Regions from separate parts of the Alteromonas sp. ABV4_515 genome, predicted to be linked through region 3. Evidence: predicted binding sites of a transcription regulator. Region 3 holds the regulator's gene; each other region holds the start of a gene.
What was found. The regulator LexA, encoded in region 3, represses DNA repair genes until DNA is damaged. The targets are predictions, from matches to a motif close to TACTGTATNNNNATACAGTA.
Positions count from the first base shown of each region.

Region 1: a site for LexA is predicted at 2,380-2,399, ahead of dinB (DNA polymerase IV). Genes of this name have one in related genera too.
Region 2: a site for LexA is predicted at 2,312-2,331, ahead of recN (DNA repair protein RecN). Genes of this name have one in related genera too.
Region 4: a site for LexA is predicted at 2,298-2,317, ahead of ACXAGX_RS10640 (S24 family peptidase). Genes of this name have one in related genera too.

Region 1 is NZ_JBSWWZ010000001.1:87,523-92,119, reverse strand. Features, by position in the region: gene nqrM ((Na+)-NQR maturation NqrM) at 1-143, shown strand, start outside; gene ACXAGX_RS00380 (S8 family serine peptidase) at 222-1,865, opposite strand; gene dinB (DNA polymerase IV) at 2,410-3,486, shown strand; gene ACXAGX_RS00370 (DUF1653 domain-containing protein) at 3,488-3,718, shown strand; gene ACXAGX_RS00365 (MBL fold metallo-hydrolase) at 3,819-4,597, shown strand, end outside.
Region 2 is NZ_JBSWWZ010000006.1:417,466-422,062, forward strand. Features, by position in the region: gene ACXAGX_RS16140 (DUF3859 domain-containing protein) at 1-315, shown strand, start outside; gene ACXAGX_RS16145 (6-phosphogluconolactonase) at 470-1,384, shown strand; gene ACXAGX_RS16150 (SOS response-associated peptidase family protein) at 1,467-2,159, shown strand; gene recN (DNA repair protein RecN) at 2,340-4,022, shown strand; gene ACXAGX_RS16160 (outer membrane protein assembly factor BamE) at 4,159-4,515, shown strand.
Region 3 is NZ_JBSWWZ010000001.1:889,271-893,867, reverse strand. Features, by position in the region: gene ACXAGX_RS03830 (LacI family DNA-binding transcriptional regulator) at 1-81, shown strand, start outside; gene ACXAGX_RS03825 (MFS transporter) at 131-1,453, shown strand; gene lexA (transcriptional repressor LexA) at 1,518-2,144, shown strand; gene ACXAGX_RS03815 (serine hydrolase domain-containing protein) at 2,266-3,408, opposite strand; gene ACXAGX_RS03810 (YceI family protein) at 3,532-4,107, opposite strand; gene coxB (cytochrome c oxidase subunit II) at 4,500-4,597, shown strand, end outside.
Region 4 is NZ_JBSWWZ010000004.1:87,848-92,444, forward strand. Features, by position in the region: gene ACXAGX_RS10630 (HAD family hydrolase) at 2-508, opposite strand; gene ACXAGX_RS10635 (Y-family DNA polymerase) at 613-1,869, opposite strand; gene ACXAGX_RS10640 (S24 family peptidase) at 1,857-2,273, opposite strand; gene ACXAGX_RS10645 (YebG family protein) at 2,374-2,667, shown strand; gene ACXAGX_RS10650 (methyl-accepting chemotaxis protein) at 2,717-4,297, opposite strand; gene ACXAGX_RS10655 (sensor histidine kinase) at 4,490-4,597, opposite strand, start outside.

The DNA of each region.
Region 1 (4,597 bases), 800 kb from region 3:
GTAGCTGCGGCGGGTTAGGTGCGCTGGGTATTGAAAAGGCCTGTGATTGCCCGGAGCCTTGCGACCGGAAAAAAGCGCGCATGGAAAGAGAAGAAGCCCGTCAGAAGAAAATTGCGGAATGGAAAGACAACCAGATCCTGTAATGGGTACGCTGAATTAACAGTGTAAAGAAAGGCCGATACATCTTGTACCGGCCTTTTTTATTCTACGAGAGGTTGGGATTACTCGTAAGAATAGCTCATGGTTACATTGCTATAGGTGCTATATGCGCGCAGTCCGATATGCCATGTTCCCGCTTCAGGTGCAGTGAAGGTACATACTTCGTTGTTGCCACTCTTATATGGGCGACAATTGTACGCACTGGTCGTGGGCTGAGAGCCGTATCGCACGTAGAGATCTGCATCGCCACTGCCACCGGCAATCTGAATGGTCATAGTGGAAACGCCAGCGGGGATGGTCCAGGTGTATCGATCCCAAGCTGAACGTGAACCAGAAAGACCAGTAAGTTGACCTGATACCGGTTCTACACCGGGTTCCGTTGGCGTACCGCCGCCATCCCCACTGCCATCACAACCATTGTTGTTCAGGTAGCTGTTGGCTTCTCCCACGCGAACCAGACCATAGCCGTAATAGTTATCACGACCTGCGCTGCCACGGTCTTCCGCAGTTGCTGCTAATGCACTGCGTATCTGACTTGCGCTACACTGAGGGTGAAAGCTCCATACCAGTGCCGCTGCACCTGCAACATGAGGGGTCGCCATGGATGTACCGTTAAGAGTCGCATAGCTGTTTGTAGGATAGGTTGAATAGACCGAGCTACCAGGGGCTGAGATTTCAACCTGTGAGTTATACTGAGAATAGCTCGCACGGTTCTTACCAGAGTCTACGGCAGCAACTGAAACAACTGCATCGTAAGATGCCGGATAAGAAAGGGAACTGTTGCCATCGTTACCAGCAGCGGCAACCAATAGCATGTTGTCATCAACAAAGCCTTGCATCGCATTGGCTTCTGCTGACGATGAACCCGCTCCGCCCAAACTCATGTTTACCACGTCGGCGCCAGCATCCTGACATTGGTCGATGGCGGTGATGATATCTGAAGCGTAAGTCCAACTGCCGCTATCATCAAAAATCTTCACTATGTGTAAGTTTACGCCGGGATAAACGCCAATCACGCCCTCTGTGTTGTCGTAGGCAGCAATGGTGCCTGCCACGTGTGTGCCATGACCGTTCCCATCGTTATACCAGTTACCAACCGCACTGTTATTCCCCTGGCCGGTAACACCGTCATTTTGACCGGGAAGATCGGGATGCCCAAGATTGTAGCCTGTGTCGATAATACACACTTTACGGGCACTGGTATCAGACTGGAAAAGTTGGTTTGCCTGAACCATGTTGTAACCGTAAGGTGTGGTCTGCGCCATCAGGTGGCGTTTTGGATCGGGAGCAACCTCAATGTCTTTGTTTTTCATAAGCGCATTGAGTGCTTTCTTGTTAAGCGTTACCGACGCCATACCATGGCGTGACATTACTTTATGTGTTTTACCACCTACACGCTGAATGGCCGATTTCACTGATGCTACTGACATCGCCCGCGGATTGGCTTTGCTGGTAGTCTCCAGGCCAGATTCTGTTTCTTCAGCAATACCTGTCTTGAAGGTCACAATATAGCGCTCTTCCGCGCCACCCCTTGCATTGCGCTGGAGCGCCCGAAGTTCTTTCAAATCTAATGGTGTTAGGGGCGATGACGCTACCTTGATCGGACCTGCGCCGCTGGTTTCAGTAATCGCATTCGCCGACAGAGCAATTAAGCTTAATGACGTTGCAATAAGGGTTTTGGTTGGAAATGTGTATGATTTGGACATTTATTTTCCTGTCTTGTCGTTATTTTTTCCCACTCGCTCTCTGCGGAGCGCTACTTCGGGGTGTTTAACCGGCCTGTGCACGCCATTTCAGATGGCTTTATTGTTTTTCCTTGGCCGTTCCGTCGACTAAAAAATCGGCTAAATGAAACGGCGATACGCAAGCGTTGTAAAAGCTACTTTTGCTAAGCAGCACGAAATCTATACTACGGATAGGTGGGGGCTGTAACGTATAACGTCGCATAATCTCGTATCGGAATAGACACGTATTGCGCGGGTGAGTATTTCGCTGCGAGATACAGCAACAGGGCGGTACAGGCAGATAGGCGTCACTTAATATTTAAATTCATAAAAATGAAATAAAAACAGATTTATAGGTGGCGTGGATAAATTTTCAGAAATTTTTTAGCAAGGGCGAAATAATACTTTGCAAAAAATCTGCTTTATTCAGCAAAGAGAAGAGGAGTATTAGAGCAGACCAATTAAACACTTCCATTGCTGGCAATTTTCGTTAAAATGCTGTGTATGTATACAGTGTGGTGGCGATGTGCGGAAAATCATTCACGTTGATATGGATTGCTTCTACGCGGCAGTTGAGATGCGTGATAATCCGTCGTTAACCCATAAGCCCATAGCTATTGGCGGCAGCTCTGACCGCCGTGGCGTTATTTCTACCTGCAACTACCCTGCGCGTAAATACGGTGTACGTTCGGCTATGGCTACCGCTTATGCGAAACGTTTGTGCCCTGATCTCATTCTCGTACCTGGCCGCATGGATGTTTACGTTAGAGAAAGCCAGAAAATCCGCGAAATATTCAACGATTACACCGATCTCATCGAACCCTTATCACTCGATGAAGCCTACCTTGATGTCACACACACGCGCTTGTTTAATGGCAGCGCCACGTTAATCGCTGAAGATATTCGCCGGCGAATCAAGCAAGAGCTGAATCTAACCGCGTCTGCTGGTGTCGCTCCTTGTAAGTTTGTAGCCAAAGTTGCCAGTGATGAAAACAAGCCCGATGGCCTGTGTGTGATCACGCCGGACAAACTCGATAGTTTCGTTCGTGCCATGCCATTGGCTAAAATTCCCGGGGTAGGTAAGGTGACGCAACAAAAGTTGCAGCGTTTGGGTTTGCATAATTGTGCTGACGTGCGGAAATACCCCTTCGAGCGTTTGCAAAAGGAGCTGGGGAAATTTGGCACCGTGTTGTGGAATCGTGCTCACGGTATTGATGATCGTGATGTTAATACCACTCGGGAACGCAAATCCATAGGTGTTGAACGTACCTTTAGCACAGATTTACACTCGCTAGAGGAGTGCCGGGACGTTATCCCTGCGTTGTGGGAGAAAATGCAGCAACGAATAGCGTCACATTTACAGAAATCTGGCGCAAAACGCTGCCTCATACGCTCGCAGGGTGTTAAGCTAAAATTCCAGGATTTTCAACAGACCACAGTAGAGCACCGGCATCACGATATTGAAGCGCCTTTCTTTTATGAACTCCTCGACGAAGCCTGGCAGCGTTCAAGGGGAAGAGGTGTGAGGCTGGTGGGTATTCATATTGGTCTGGCTGACGGAACATCTGTTGAACAATTAAAGCTACCTTTGGAGGATGACTAAGGTGCCAAACAGCATTAAACCCGGAACTTATCAGCATTATAAAGGCAACTTTTATACTGTTATTGGTGTGGCTACCCATTCCGAAGACGAAACTAAATTGGTCGTCTATCGCCCCGAATACGGCGACAGAGCGTTGTGGGTAAGACCACTGGAGATGTTTGTTGAGAATGTAGAGGTTGATGGCGAAGCTGTACCGAGATTTCGTTATATTGACGAGCATAATCCGGACTAACGGATACCGTTGAAGCGACATCAGGTAAACCTGAACTGCAAATGCACTGTTCATTTGTAAGCTACGTATCAGCCATAACACACGTAAACAGGGAAAGAAGATGATATTTCCAGTTAAACAAAAAATTAATTCGTTGATAGCGGTAGTCACGCTTATTGGCTGCACAGGTGGCGCATTCGCTCAGGATTTTGATAACGTTAAAATAAAAGATACGCCGCTGCGCGGTTCAGTACATATGTTTGAAGGCGCCGGTGGCAATATCGGCGTATCTGCCGGTGAAGACGGTATTCTCATTATTGATGATCAGTTTGCGCCACTGGCTGAAAAGATTGCGGCCGCACTGAAAGAATTGGGTAACGATGCACCTAAATATCTGGTAAATACCCATTTCCACGGCGACCACACTGGCGCCAACGCATTCTTCCACGACCACAAAGACAGCACAATTTTCGCCCACGAAAATGTGCGTGTTCGTTTGGCGTCAGATGAAAAAGTTGCTCCGGGCGCGTTGCCCGTGGTGACGTTCGCAGATGGCATTACCATTCACTTTAATAACGAAACCCTCAACGTTTTTCACCTCGAACACGGTCATACCGATGGCGATAGTGTGGTGTGGTTTAAAGAGCCGAATGTCATGCACACTGGTGATCTGTTCTTCAATAAACGATTTCCGTTTATTGATTTAAGTTCCGGTGGCAGCGTTGATGGATACGTGGCGGCGGTGAAAACCTTACTGGGTAAAATTGATGACGATACCATCATTATTCCCGGTCATGGCCCGTTGGCAGACAAAGCTGACTACGAAAACTTTCTCGCGATGATTGAAGAAACCCGCAGCACAGTAGAGAAAATGAAAGCGGATGGACTCACTCAGGAGCA
Region 2 (4,597 bases), on a different contig from region 3:
TTCGGGTTTATCGTGAATATCAAGCGAGCTAAAAATCAGAAAGTGCGTTTCTGCATTTATCATCCGGATATCCCTGATAGCGATGGAGAGCCCATGCCGCCCTTTGACGGCGAAGAGTACATTCGTTCTAACGACTGGGATTTCTATCTTGGCGACACATTATGGGAGCCACTGGAAAATAAAGTGGGAGACTGGCGCATGACACTGGAACTGGATGGCAAGATCATTGCTGATAAAACCTTCACCGTAGAAGAAGATTTACCCTACGACGGTGCGCAATTCTGGATGCGCGGGAAACCTAAGTTAAAGCGCTAAAGTACGGCGCTGCTGTGTTACGCAGTTGGCAACAAGAAATTATTGTAAGCGATGAGAACTGAAAGTGATTTAGAAGCCATAATAACGAAATGAAATGCTACCGGTAGCATGGTAATCTAATAAAATATCAATGCAGCATCAAAAGAGGTAATCAATGACATTCAAACGGGACGAGCAGCAAGGCAATATTTGGCTTTCCACCAACCATATTAACGGTGATATTACCGATTTTAGTATTCAGCCTCATATCCTGCCATCTGAAGCCGCCGTGGGAGAAGCCATGTTAGAAGAATTGCTTGCCTCCGCTTCTCAAAAGACCGGAGAAATAAATATCGCATTGCTTGGTGGCCGTGGTGCGCAAGCGTTTCACCGATTACTCGGAGAAAAAGCGCGTACCAGTGAACTCGACCCTATTTTGTCGCGATTGAATGTATTTACCCAAGATGCACTAGCACCGATGAGTATGGGGAATAGTCTGAGCTTTGTAAGAGATTTTGAACGTATTCTGGGCGATGATTTCTTCACTAAAATTAACAGTTTTACGCCCATGCAAACCGATGTAGCCAATCTGGAAGCTGGTCTCACTGCTTATCTGGATAAACTCGAATCGTTAGGTGGGTTGGATATTTTCTTCATTGGTCATGGTCCGGAAGACAACGCAGCCTCTCACCTCGCCTATATAAAGCCCGGCTCCGGTGCAAAAGCTGAACATATGGCTGGTCTTATTCCCATTTCCAGCAGCATTTTGGAACACCACATCAGCAAGTTTAAAGCTGGAGGCAGCAACATCAGTGAGGCCGATGAACAAGAGTGTCGCGCGGCTGGTTTTATCCTTACCCTGGGCCCCGCAGCAATTCTCTCGGCAAAAAAGGTTGTGCAATCAGTGGTCGATGCGTCTACTGCACCGGCCAAGGTACAAACCTATGCTAATGTTATGAATTCACCACTCAGCACCGACATTGAAATGGCAAAACAACAGTTAGATGCAAATCCCGGCCTGTGGATTCGTCTGCATTCAAATAAAAAATCCTTTGTGCTGCAAGATGTTATGAGTGACGTTGTCGCATAACCACGAGGATTATTTTTCACCTTCACTAAACATCGGGCCGCAATCAGCGTATCTTAAACGCTGAATAGATTTGGAGATTGCTATGTGCGGCTTTATTCAACGAGAACCGAAATCCACGGGTTTGCAGGAAGTGTTATCTGAGGCAGGTTTAACTGAAACCTTGCCTCTTTTCGCTGCAGAAAATGAGAACGTGATTAACTTTTACCCGGCTTTTGGAAAAGATCCTTCACGAAAAATCTCGAATCTCATCGTGAGTCCCCAAACAAGCATTGATGCGACCTGGTGGTTCGATGCCAAACCCCACGGCGACAGCCTGTTATTTGGCGACCGCACAACGTTCAACGCCAGAAACCTCGACAGTCCATTTTGGAAACATGCTATACAATCACGCCGCGCTATCGTTGCCGCTACGGCTGTGGGCGAATCGAATCCGGTAGGTAAAGGCAAAGCGCATTACCTGATGAAAGCACGGCGGGGGCTGCTCATCGGCGCCGTTTACCGTATTTTTGACAATGGCTGCGCTGTTTGTTCAGTGATCACCCGCCCGCCCCAGCCTGGTTTTAGTCAGTTTCACGAAAAGTCCATCCCGTGCTTTTTGCCAACAGATCCCCAGGTAATCGATGCCTGGCTAAGCGGCGAACCAAACGACCCTTTGGTAAATGCGCTCCTAGCAAACCCGCGGCTTTACGATGATCTTTGTGTCACTCCAGTGAAAAGCTTCAAAAGTGCAGAGGCTAAAGGCCCTGACATCTGGTTACACGCTAGCGCTCCATAACCGATATAAACGGAATATCGCTTAGGAGCATATTGCTGCTGACATTTAAATTCGCTAGTAAATCAATTGGATAAGCAGCTATCCACTGGCGCTTTCCCACCCTCAATAAAAACTTCACTTTACACCGCCAAAATACTGTATATATTTACACATACTGTATAAACATACTGCGGTGAAAAAATGCTGGTCAATTTATCGATTAAAAACTTCGCTGTTGTAAAACAATTGTCCGTAAACTTTGAAGCGGGAATGACGGCCGTTACCGGTGAAACTGGTGCGGGTAAATCTATTGCGATAGATGCGCTCAGCCTTTGTTTAGGTGAGCGAGCAGATGCCGGTGCGGTGAGAAAAGAAGCCACCAAGGCTGAAATTGTCGCCCACTTCAATTTAAGTGGCCACAAAGCCGCACTCGCCTGGCTTGACGAGCAAGAGTTAGTCGATGACGAAGACGACAGTTGCTTCGTGCGTCGCGTTATTTCTCGTGAAGGCCGCTCTAAAGCGTTCATTAACGGTACACCAGTTTCACTTCAGCAATTAAAACAGTTTGGTCAGTACCTCATTGCTATTCATGGACAGAATACGCATTTACAGCTGCTTAAAGATGACTATCAGCGAAAACTTGTGGATCAGTATGCCGCACACCCAGCCTTATTAAACAGCGTTGCGGAACACTACCGTAGCTGGAAGAGTAAACAGGCAGAGCTAAAGGCGCTGGAAACACAGGCGCAGCAACGCGCAGACCGCCAGCAATTATTGGCTTATCAGGTTAAAGAACTGGATGAGTTTGCCATTGAAGAAGGCGAGTTTATCGAGCTTGAAACAGAGCATAAGCGTTTAAGCAATGGGCAAACGCTTTTGGAACAAGCTCAAACCAGTTTTTATAACCTGTATGAGAACGATGAAGGCAATGCGCTATCTATCATCCAAAACGGCCTGGATCGACTCAGTGAGTTGGAAGAGCATGACAGCGCACTTACCCCCATCATTGCGTTGCTCAACGATGCCTCAATTCAGGTGGAGGAAGCCGCTCGAGAATTGCGCGGCTATTGTGATGGTCTGGAAATAGATCCCTTACGCCTGCAACAAGTTGAATCTCGATACAGCAAAGCGATGGAACTGGCACGGAAACATGCAGTAATGCCAGAAGAACTGTTTTCACATCATCAAAACTTAGCGGCAGAATTTGCTGAACTGGAAGGTGATGAGAGTAGGTTGGAAGAACTACAACATGAAGTCGTAGAAGCGAGAAACCAGTATATAAAAGCGTGTGAAGCCTTATCGGCCTCCCGGCAGACGGCTGCAGCTAAGCTTGCCACCGCCATTGAAGGTCAAATCCGCCAGATGAATATGCAGCATGCATGTATGCAAATAGGCGTTGAATACGATGAGCACAAAACGCCCACAAGTCATGGGCTGGACGACGTAATCATTCGCGTTTCAACCAATGCCGGGCAGCCCGCCGATAAACTGGAGAAAGTGGTTTCCGGTGGTGAGCTTTCGCGAATTGGATTGGCGATACAAGTGCTCACCAGCGATAAAAACGCAACGCCAACAATGATATTTGACGAAGTTGATACCGGTATCAGCGGGCCGACGGCGGCAATTGTAGGCAGCCTGCTTCGGAAACTCGGCAAAGTTAGTCAGGTAATGTGCGTAACGCACTTACCTCAGGTTGCTGCGCAAGCCCATAATCAATTATTTGTCACCAAGTTCAGCGATGGCATAACCACCGAAACACAAATGTTGCCATTAACCCGTCAAAACCGTATTGATGAGCTGGCAAGATTGCTAGCAGGCGATAAAGTGACAGATTCTGCCTTAGCAAATGCAAAAGAGCTGTTGGAAAGTGCCGAATCGAACTAATAAGCGGTTGATTGGTCATAGGTGATTGGGTAGCATGCTGTCGCACATTATTTTGTGATAGCCTGCACCTGGGCATATCCTGTTAGGAAAATAATGTCCGTCACTATAATCAAAGCATAACTGGACACGCTAACGCATGAAGTTGTATCAAATCGCTATTTTGTTAACCGCTGTATTTTTCTCTACTGCCTGCTCAAACTGGATCTATCGTATCGATGTTCCGCAAGGCAACTTCCTTGATGAAAGAGATGTACAAAAGCTGCGTGTAGGCATGACCAAAGAGCAGGTTATTTATGTACTCGGGCATCCCGTAGTACAAGACTCATTTAATAAAAGCACCTGGTACTATGTCTATGATATGAAGCGTGGCATGGAAAAGCGCGGCGAAGATTTTCAGAAGCAACTTGTGCTTAGCTTTAACGACAACAAACTGGCCACTGCCGAAGGTGACTTCGAACTGTCAGAAGACTTTAATACTCCGCTCGATCAATAAGCATTTTTAGTCCGGAACACTAATAAATAGTATTCCGGACTAACTCCCTCTTCCCTCCACTCCCACATATATTCCCAACTAA
Region 3 (4,597 bases):
GTACTTCATCGTCCTTATGAAGAAACCACTGATTTGAGATGTCGGTACGTGCAACGTAGCTCATGTGGCCCACTGTTGTGAACAAACCGGCAGTGTTGCAATTGTCAGCTAAGCTGACAGAGCACCGCCAGTGAAAACGTTGACTCGGTTTCAGCGCAACGCCTACGCGTCGGGTGCTTTTACCAAAAGTACGTTGTGGAATTTTACAGACCTTCTGCTTCTTTACTACCTGGCAGATATTCAGGGCTTAGGGGCTTCGGCAGCAGGTCTCATTTTAATGGTTTCACTGATTGTGTCCGGTATTCTGGATATCACGCTGTCAGTCATGCTCGATACCTATCGGCTGCGTTATCAGAAAGTAATTGCCCTAAGTGCCCCTATTACCGTGTTGTCTTTTGCTCTGCTGTTTTATCCCGTGGAATTGGCGAAAGAGTCGCTGTTTTTATTCTATCTCGTGGCTGCAATCGTGTTCAGAATTGGCTATGCGTTGTTGGATATTCCACACAATGCCATGCTTGGTACGCTAACAAGCGATAGCCGTGAACGCACAAAGTTGTCATCTGCCCGCATCTTCTTCAACGCATCAGCCATTCTGGTTTTCGCAGCCTTCGCGGGTAAAGTTATTGCGTTGTTGGAAACCCCGGGAGATAGCCTTCGATTATGGATGTTGGGCCTCTGCTGTCTGTTTATGCTGAGCAATATTTATTTATGCATCATGCCCGTGTGGTCATTACAAATTCAGCCTCTTCAAGTACAGCGGCCGCCACTGAGAGCCACCTTCACGGCGTTGTTTAAAAATCGCGCCTTTATGGTGCTGGCATTGTATGCGCTTTTACCTTGTATCTTTATTCCAGTGTTTTACAAATCCGGCGTCTACTTCGCCAGTATGTTACTGGCAGACGAAAAACTCACGAACTGGCTCATTGTAAGCTTGGCCATTGGTAAATTGGTGGCATTGCCCGGCTTCGTAAAGCTGTCGTACCTGATAGAAAAGCATCACGCCATGATTCTTGGCTTAGTGGGTCTGATTGCGGTGTTACTTATATTCATGGTGTTTACGCCCCGGTCGCTACCTTTCCTGTGTTTGGCGTTCTTCTCGTGTGGCATTTTTGCCGGAGGACTCATGGTGTTGATATGGTCCGCGCTACCCGACACTATCGAATATGGTTTGCGAGAAACGGGGGTAGTGAACCCTACGCTAACCTTTGGCGCTTTCCACCTGGTGATGCGGGTGAGTGATGGACTGTCATTCGCGGTGATAGCGGGGGTACTGGAATGGTCTGCGTTGCAAACTGCAGGAAATGCAGAATTCTTTGTCGATAGCATTGCCATTATTGCCGCTATCGGCTGTGTCCTTGGCGTTGCCGTGCTCTGGTTTTATCCGATAACCCATCAATGTCACCAGGAAATGGTAAATACAGCTGAGGAAAAAACCGCAATCAATCAACGTTGATCACTTGTCAATCTTGCATAACTGTATATACTCACAGGAACTGTATAGAAAAACAGGGCTGTTTATGCGTCCACTTACCCCAAGACAAACGGAAGTTCTCGAACTCATTAAAACCACCATGCTGGAAACCGGTATGCCGCCAACGCGTGCCGAAATCGCCAGGCAACTGGGTTTTAAGTCGGCCAATGCGGCGGAAGAGCACTTAAAAGCACTGGCACGAAAAGGGGTAATCGAAATCCTGGCGGGTACCTCCCGGGGTATTAAACTGAATATTCCTCTGGAAGCTGAAAACGAGGAAGATGCCGGTTTACCGTTAATTGGGCGGGTTGCTGCCGGTGAGCCAATTCTGGCCCAGGAACATGTGGAAATGCACTACAAGGTCGATCCTGACTTGTTCCACCCCCGTGCAGATTTTCTGCTGCGCGTAAACGGCATGAGTATGAAAGATATCGGTATTTTAGATGGCGATCTTCTCGCAGTGCACCGTACTACAGATGTTCACAATGGGCAGGTTGTGGTTGCACGTGTTGATGAAGACGTAACCGTGAAACGTCTTGAAAAACGTGGCCGAGAAGTATGGCTGCATGCTGAAAACGACGAATTCAACACGATTAAGGTAGATTTGGCGTCGGAGCCTTTCAATATTGAAGGTTTAGCCGTTGGTGTGATCAGAAACGCCGACTGGATGTAAGCGCCGGGCACCAAAATAGATGCTAAAGAATAAGAAAGGCGATGCACTGAGGTGATCATCGCCTTTTTCTTTTATCAATATGGTGCCCTTAACTCAGCGCTAGTAAAGGATTTGCCTTAGCTTAATAACTGGCGTGTGCATAATGCAGTGTTTTTAGTGCCAGCATAAAAACGTCAGCATTTTTTTCGCCACTCACATTCTTCACTACAGTCACTGCTGTGTTGTGTTCACGACACAGAATCGTCATGGTAATACCACCCATGCTGCCGCCTGAATGCATCACCGCGGTGGGAATGTCGTCCATTAACTTAAGTGCTTCCACGTTATCTTTATACGCTTCCCGTTCTCGATAATCGCCAAAGCCAACTTTCCAGCCAATGCCGTAGCCCACTTCGTCCCCGTTATTTAACGTTGCCCGGGTAAACATGGATTTCGTTGTTTCTGCAGCCAAATAATCACTGGCTACGTGAGCCACTGCAAAGCGCACAATGTCAGATGGCGAGGCAATAAAACCGCCACCTGCCCACTTGTAGCTGTGGTCGGTTTGGGGAGCGTTAATCAAAGTGCCTTCTTCGGTTGTATAGGGCCGGGCGCGGTTTTCGATAATTGTGAACTGATCATCAAATACAGTTTCTTTTAGCGATAAAGGCGCAAACACTTCCTGTTCGATAATCTGACGAAAATCCCGATTGCCATCAGCGCCTTCCATTGCAGCACTGACTAACGTCCAGGCGAATGTGGAATAGCTGAAATCGGTACTTGGTGAGAATTCCAGCGGATCATCCTTAAACATGGCGAGGGCGCTGTTAATATCTGGGTAGGTTTCATTGAGCAAAAACTCATTCGCGCCTTCTTTGTAATGGCGAATACCGGCTGTATGAGAGGCTAACTGACGTAAGGTAATGACTGGCTTGTCTTTCGGCCAATCAGCGACATAGTCGGTTACCGGTGCATCTAAATCAATTTTACCTTCGTCATACAGCCGCATCATTGCTGCCGTTGCGATGAGCTTGGATACACTGCCGATGCGAACCTTGTGGTGCGGTGTCATGGCGACGCGATTTTCTACATCGGCATAGCCAAAACCCTCGGCCATCATAATGCCTTTTTCATTACCCAATGCCATAGTGATGCCTGGCACAGTGTCATGATTAACCGCTTCATTGAACATAGCGGAGATGGCGTTTTTCGGGAGTGGCTTGGAGAACGCGTTAAAACAGAGCACAAGGGAAAGCGCTGAAAAAAGAAGTGATTTGTGCAGCAAAAGGACAATCCTGTCTGAAGGTTAAACCTTTACCCTACAGGATGTTTTTCATCTGGCAAATAAAAAGCCCGCTTTCGCGGGCTATGCATCTGGACGGTGATGCAGTAATCGATATTTACACTATTACTTAGCCGCTTGTGCTTCAGCGGTGATGCGCAGGGTAACTTCGTCACTTACATTCGGTACATACGTGTCGATACCGAAATCAGAGCGTTTAATCGTTGTTTTTGCATCGAAGCCTACCGCTTGTTTCTGTGTCATTGGATGCACGCCTGCGCCATTCAGTGTTACGTCCAGTGTCACTTCTTTCGTTACACCTTTGATGGTCAGATCGCCGGTGACTTCCATCGTTTTGTCACCTGTTACTTCAACGTCAGTGCTCTTGAACGTAGCTTTAGGGAATTTAGCTTCGTTGAACCAGCTTTCTTCCATGAATTCTTCGGTCAGTTTCGCCACAAAGGTATCCATAGACGCAATAGATACAGAAACGTCTACCTTACTGTCTTCTGGGCTCTCTTTGTCATAAACAATAGTCCCTTCAGCACCGTTAATTGCTGCTGTAGGGTTAGAAAAACCGAAGTGGCTCCACGACGCAATGACATTGGTGTGAGTCGGGTCGATTTTATAAGACACAGGTGCCGCCAATGCACTTACGCTGAACAAACCTGAAAGCAGTACCGCTGGGATCAATTTAGTCATTACCAATTTCCTTTTTAAACTTGGGGTGTCAAAACAATGAATGTTGTCAGATGATTAATGATACGGCTTCCTGAGAAATTAGATGTATTTAAGATCTGAACAAAACATTCTAATAATCAGAATGAACGCAAACCTTGCCATAATGACCGTCTCCCCATTTCACCATTCCCATGAAACCCGCCATTTATTTTTCACCTAAAGTCTAGACATTGAGCAAAAACTGTTTAATTCTTATACCGTAGTTAACAGAAAAATAACAAAATAAGATAATAATTAACAAGTCGGGCGACTATACGACAGAATCCTGTGAGCAGGGTATTACACAAGATTCTCCATCACGGAGGTGTTGAGTGAAAAAACTCGTAAGTAACGCATTGATGGTTTGGGGGGCAATGAGCGTCGTCACCGCGACCAGCGCACTAGCTCAAACTCATTCTACGTCAGAACGCGCAGGCGAACTGAATCTGCGTCAGGGAGTGACGGATATCAG
Region 4 (4,597 bases), on a different contig from region 3:
TTTAAACCAAAACCCACCTCATTCCTGCATTTTCTGCAGCAAGCTGGTCGTAAATATAGTCTCCCACATACAAACAGTGTGCGGGGGCTATTTGCCATTGTTCGGCAATCATCAGCAGTGCGGTGGGGTCGGGTTTAGCGGGGGCGCATTCCCGTGTAAGCACATTAGTGATGGGTATATTGTTGTTGGTAATTTTGATGTCTGAGGCTTGGCGGCAGTTGCGAGTGACTATGGCCATGGGCAGGTTGGCTGTTAGTACCGCTTCTACCATCGCTTTGCCGTTGTCCAGCCAGCGGGCCTCTCTGGCGTCGGCGAGTTCGTGGTCTAGAATCACCTGATGCGCGGCTTTTTGCTGTTCGCTATCGGGCAGGTTATCGATGAAGGTAAGAATGTCTTCATCTTGCGGGCAGCCAATGGTTTTGCGCATGGCGGTGAAATCCAGTGACGATTCCACCAGCGTGCCGTCTAAGTCAAAGATCACACCTTTTATGCCTTCAAGGTTCAGCATTCCATTCACTCCCGCCTCTGGTTTATCAATTCAAACTCTGAGTATACCTTTGAATTCAGCCATCTCTATTAAACTTAGGTAAACCTGCTCTTGACCGGGTTGTACTAGCACTTGCACTGAGGAATGTGCTGCCAGTTGGTGGTGTAGCGTGGTGACAGGTACGCCCGTTTCATGCGCCACTGCTGATTTTTCCCTTTTGCCGCCACGCCAATGGTACTGCTGCCATAACGCGCATTTATGGCATCCATACAAGCCATAAGTTTATTGTTAGTGGGGTTCTCATCGAACAAGTCGGGTTGCTTTACATCGTCGTCCTGTACTTCTATCGCGCCCACGCCACACTTGTGAAACTGTACGCCAGCGCAATACAGCGTATCAGCGGCTTTGCTGGCGGCGGCTACCAGTTGGCGGGAATCTGCGGTGGCGCAGGCGAACTGGTGCTGTACGGCCTTGTGATAATGACCACTGGCAGCAAAAGGGTTGGCGTGCGCAAACAGGGTCAGTGTTTTTACGCTACTGTTTTGCCGCCTGAGTTTTTCAGCTACCCGCTCGGCATGCCAGCACAATGCCTGCCGAAGGCTTTGAATATCGGAAACGGGTTGTCCGAATGCGCGAGTGGCATAAATCTGCTTTTTCTTCGGCCGGTATTCTTCCCACTCCATACAGCGGGTACCGTTGAGTTCCCTGACCGTACGCTCAATTTCCACGGAAAAGCGCTTACGAATGGATTTTGCATCGGCGCAGGCAAAATCCCACGCTGTCTGCATGCCAGACTGTTCCAGCTTTTCGCCGATGCGCCGGCCGATGCCCCAAATGTCAGTGGGAGACATCTGCTGTAGTGTTGCCTGAATATCTTCCTGCTCTGCCAGTACAGCTATACCGGTCTTCTCACCAAGACGCTTTCCCGCGTGGCTGGCGGCTTTCGCCAGGGTTGGCGTGAGGCCAAAGCCCACGCCGACAGGCAAGCGCAATTGTTCCCATACGGCTTCGCGAATGCGTTCGCCATAAGCATACCAGCCTTCTTGCGGCTGCCAGCTATCGAAATACAGGAAGCACTCATCAATGGAATACACATGCTGATGGGGCGCAAAACCGGCAACCACTGCCATCATTCGATTAGACAAGTAGTCGTACAGTTCATAATTGGATGACCGCACGACTGCACCGTGTTTTTCAAGAAACTTCTGTACTTTGTAATAGGGCCCAAATTTTTTCACGCCGAGTTGTTTGGCAATATCGCACAGCGCACAAATACAGCCGTCGTTGTTGGTAAGCACCACAACAGGCTTATCACGTATGGACGGGTCGAACACCTTTTCGGCTGAGGCGTAAAATCCGTTGGCATCGACTAGCGCAAACATTGGCGCAGCATCCTGGTATAGCGGTGCATGCGCACAGAGCGCACCACAATGCCCTCTTCCTCAAACACGTCCCCCTCGCTAAGTACGTAAGGATTATGGCTTTTACCCGGTGAAATCAGCACCATGGATTTACGGTCGAACAGCTTGCACACGAAAACACCGTTAAGGTTTGCCACCACTACATCAAGCGATGTGGGTGCAGCCGAGCGATCGACAATAAGCAGATCACCGTCAAAAATGCCCACCCCCGTCATAGAATCGCCTTGGGCCTGACCGATAAAGGTGGCTGTGGGATGATCGATAAGCAGGGCGTCGAGATCTAGCCCGAGCTCTCTGTACTCCGCCGCGGGCGATTCGAATCCGGTAATACCGGCTTGTGCGACAACAGGAATAATTCTCAGCATAGGTCAAAAAGTAGTTGCTCTTAATACTGTTTATTTATACAGTAATTACGAATCGAGTAACAATTAAATTTCACAACGCGCAGACTTTCGGAGAACCATCATGGCTATTACAGTGCAATATGTTGTTTCGCATAAAGGGGTAGAGAAACTGGTGACTACAGATAAAAAGGAAGCCGATCAGTACGATAAGATGCTGGATGCCGCCGACAATATCGCCACCTACATAGGCGCGAAAGGCATTAAGCTAGATGAAGAAGTGATTGAAGATTTGTCAGTCATGCTGGCAAAAAATAAAGATGCGCTAACAAAGCTGCTTAAAGGCGCTTCTGCCGATGATGTACTGGAAAGCGAATCCGCTGAAGTGGTAAAGCTACAGGCCAATAGCAAAAGCTAACGGCCTGTAACCAACGCCCGGGCGCAGCGATAGGCGTAGGTATGTCGAGTCAAACAATGTTACTTTTGCTCGCAAACCGGGTAATGACTGAATACACCTCGGTAACGGTATTGCGAAGTTTTTGGCTAGCATCCAGCGAAGACTCTGAAGCCCGCTGGGTGTCTTTGGCACCATCAGCAATCTCAACAATTTGCTGATTAATATGCTCAGCCACCGAACTTTGCTCTTCCACCGCTGATGCCATTTCAAAGGTCTGATCGGCAATAACACTCACGGCAGCATTAATTTCAGACAGGGTTTTGCGGGTATCTTCTACGATATTCGCACCTTGCTCTGCAGACTCCATACCTTCGTTAGAAACCCTAACAGCGCGTTCGGAGCGTTCAGCCAGAACATGTATGATATTATGAATTTTGTCGGTGGACTCCCGCGTTTTGGAAGCAAGAGACCGTACTTCGTCAGCCACCACGGCAAATCCCCGCCCCTGCTCGCCGGCACGGGCAGCTTCAATGGCAGCATTGAGCGCCAGCAAATTCGTTTGTTCTGCGATGGTTGAGATCAGGCTGGCCGCTTCACCAATGTCATTGGTTGACTGCGCAAGTTCCTGTACCGTTTTTGAGATAGAAGCTACAGCCTGTTTCAGCGACATAATCGCGTTTAACGCATCGTCTGCTTTGCGATTCCCTTCTTCCACATTTTTTGATGCCGAGCGCGCACTGTCTGCATTCATATCCACCCGTTCAGACACGCTTTGAATGGCTTGCGACATCTGATTAACTGCTGAAGCAATATTCTGCGTAGCCTCGTTTTGCTGTACTACAGCCGTACTGGTGATTTCTGCCTGTTCATGAGTTGTGTTGGCTATCACGTCCAGACCACCGGCTGCATCCTCAATGCGTGCCAATGCCGTGCGGCTACGCGCGAGTTCACAGCCCAAAACGAGTTTAGCTCTGGCTTTGTTTCCGTAATCAGCAAAATAGGTTTGCGCAACCAATGGGTTTGAATAACTCTCCGGCGACAATGAAATGATACTTAGCCAATCCTGCTTATTTTGGTGTGCCATCCATAGGGCGCAGAGCACGAATCCAATTAGTCCCACTAATGCGGGCAGCAGTCCGGCTAACATTAATAGCACACAAACTGTCGCCGCCCCAACAATGACAAAAGGCAGATTCGATTTGATACCGTAAACAATAAGTTCACCCATCGACGTACTCGACTGGTCTGCGCGCAAGCGGGCATAACGAAATTCCGCTCGGCCTATCTCGTGCTGCAAGGCGGGTACCCGTACCGACTCATAGCCAACAATAACCCCGCCTTCAAATACCGGGGTTACGAATGCAGATACCCAATAGTGGTCGCCATTTTTGCGGCGGTTCTTCACTAATCCCATCCAGATCTTGCCGGCAGACAATGTCTCCCACATTTCTCTGAAAACACCAGGGGGCATATCGGGGTGTCTAACAAGATTGTGGTTTTTCCCAATGAGTTCATCGCGCTCAAAGCCGCTCACCTCAACAAATTCATCATTGCAGTGAGTAATAATCCCGCGCTTGTCGGTAGACGAGATAAGGCGATACTGTTTGGGAATCGAGTAAAGCTTCTGAGTAACCGGCTGATTATTTCGCATGTTTCTGAATCATATCCCTATTGTTTCAAGATAGATTAAATATCGTTAAGTAAACCTTAGTGCAAATTACAACTAATGAGTAATTGACCCGATAAAAAAATCTGTTCCTGATTATAAAGGGCACACAAGAGATTGAAAATGCAGAATTTATAATTATCTATGGCCACTCTGATGTGAGCCCCAGAAAAACGCTCAGCTAAGTGGGAAGTTTAGCGTCACCGTGGTACCAACACCTTCAGTGCTGTCTATGTTGATCCAACCGGTATGAGACTCCATCAAAGCTTGCGCTACAGACAGGCC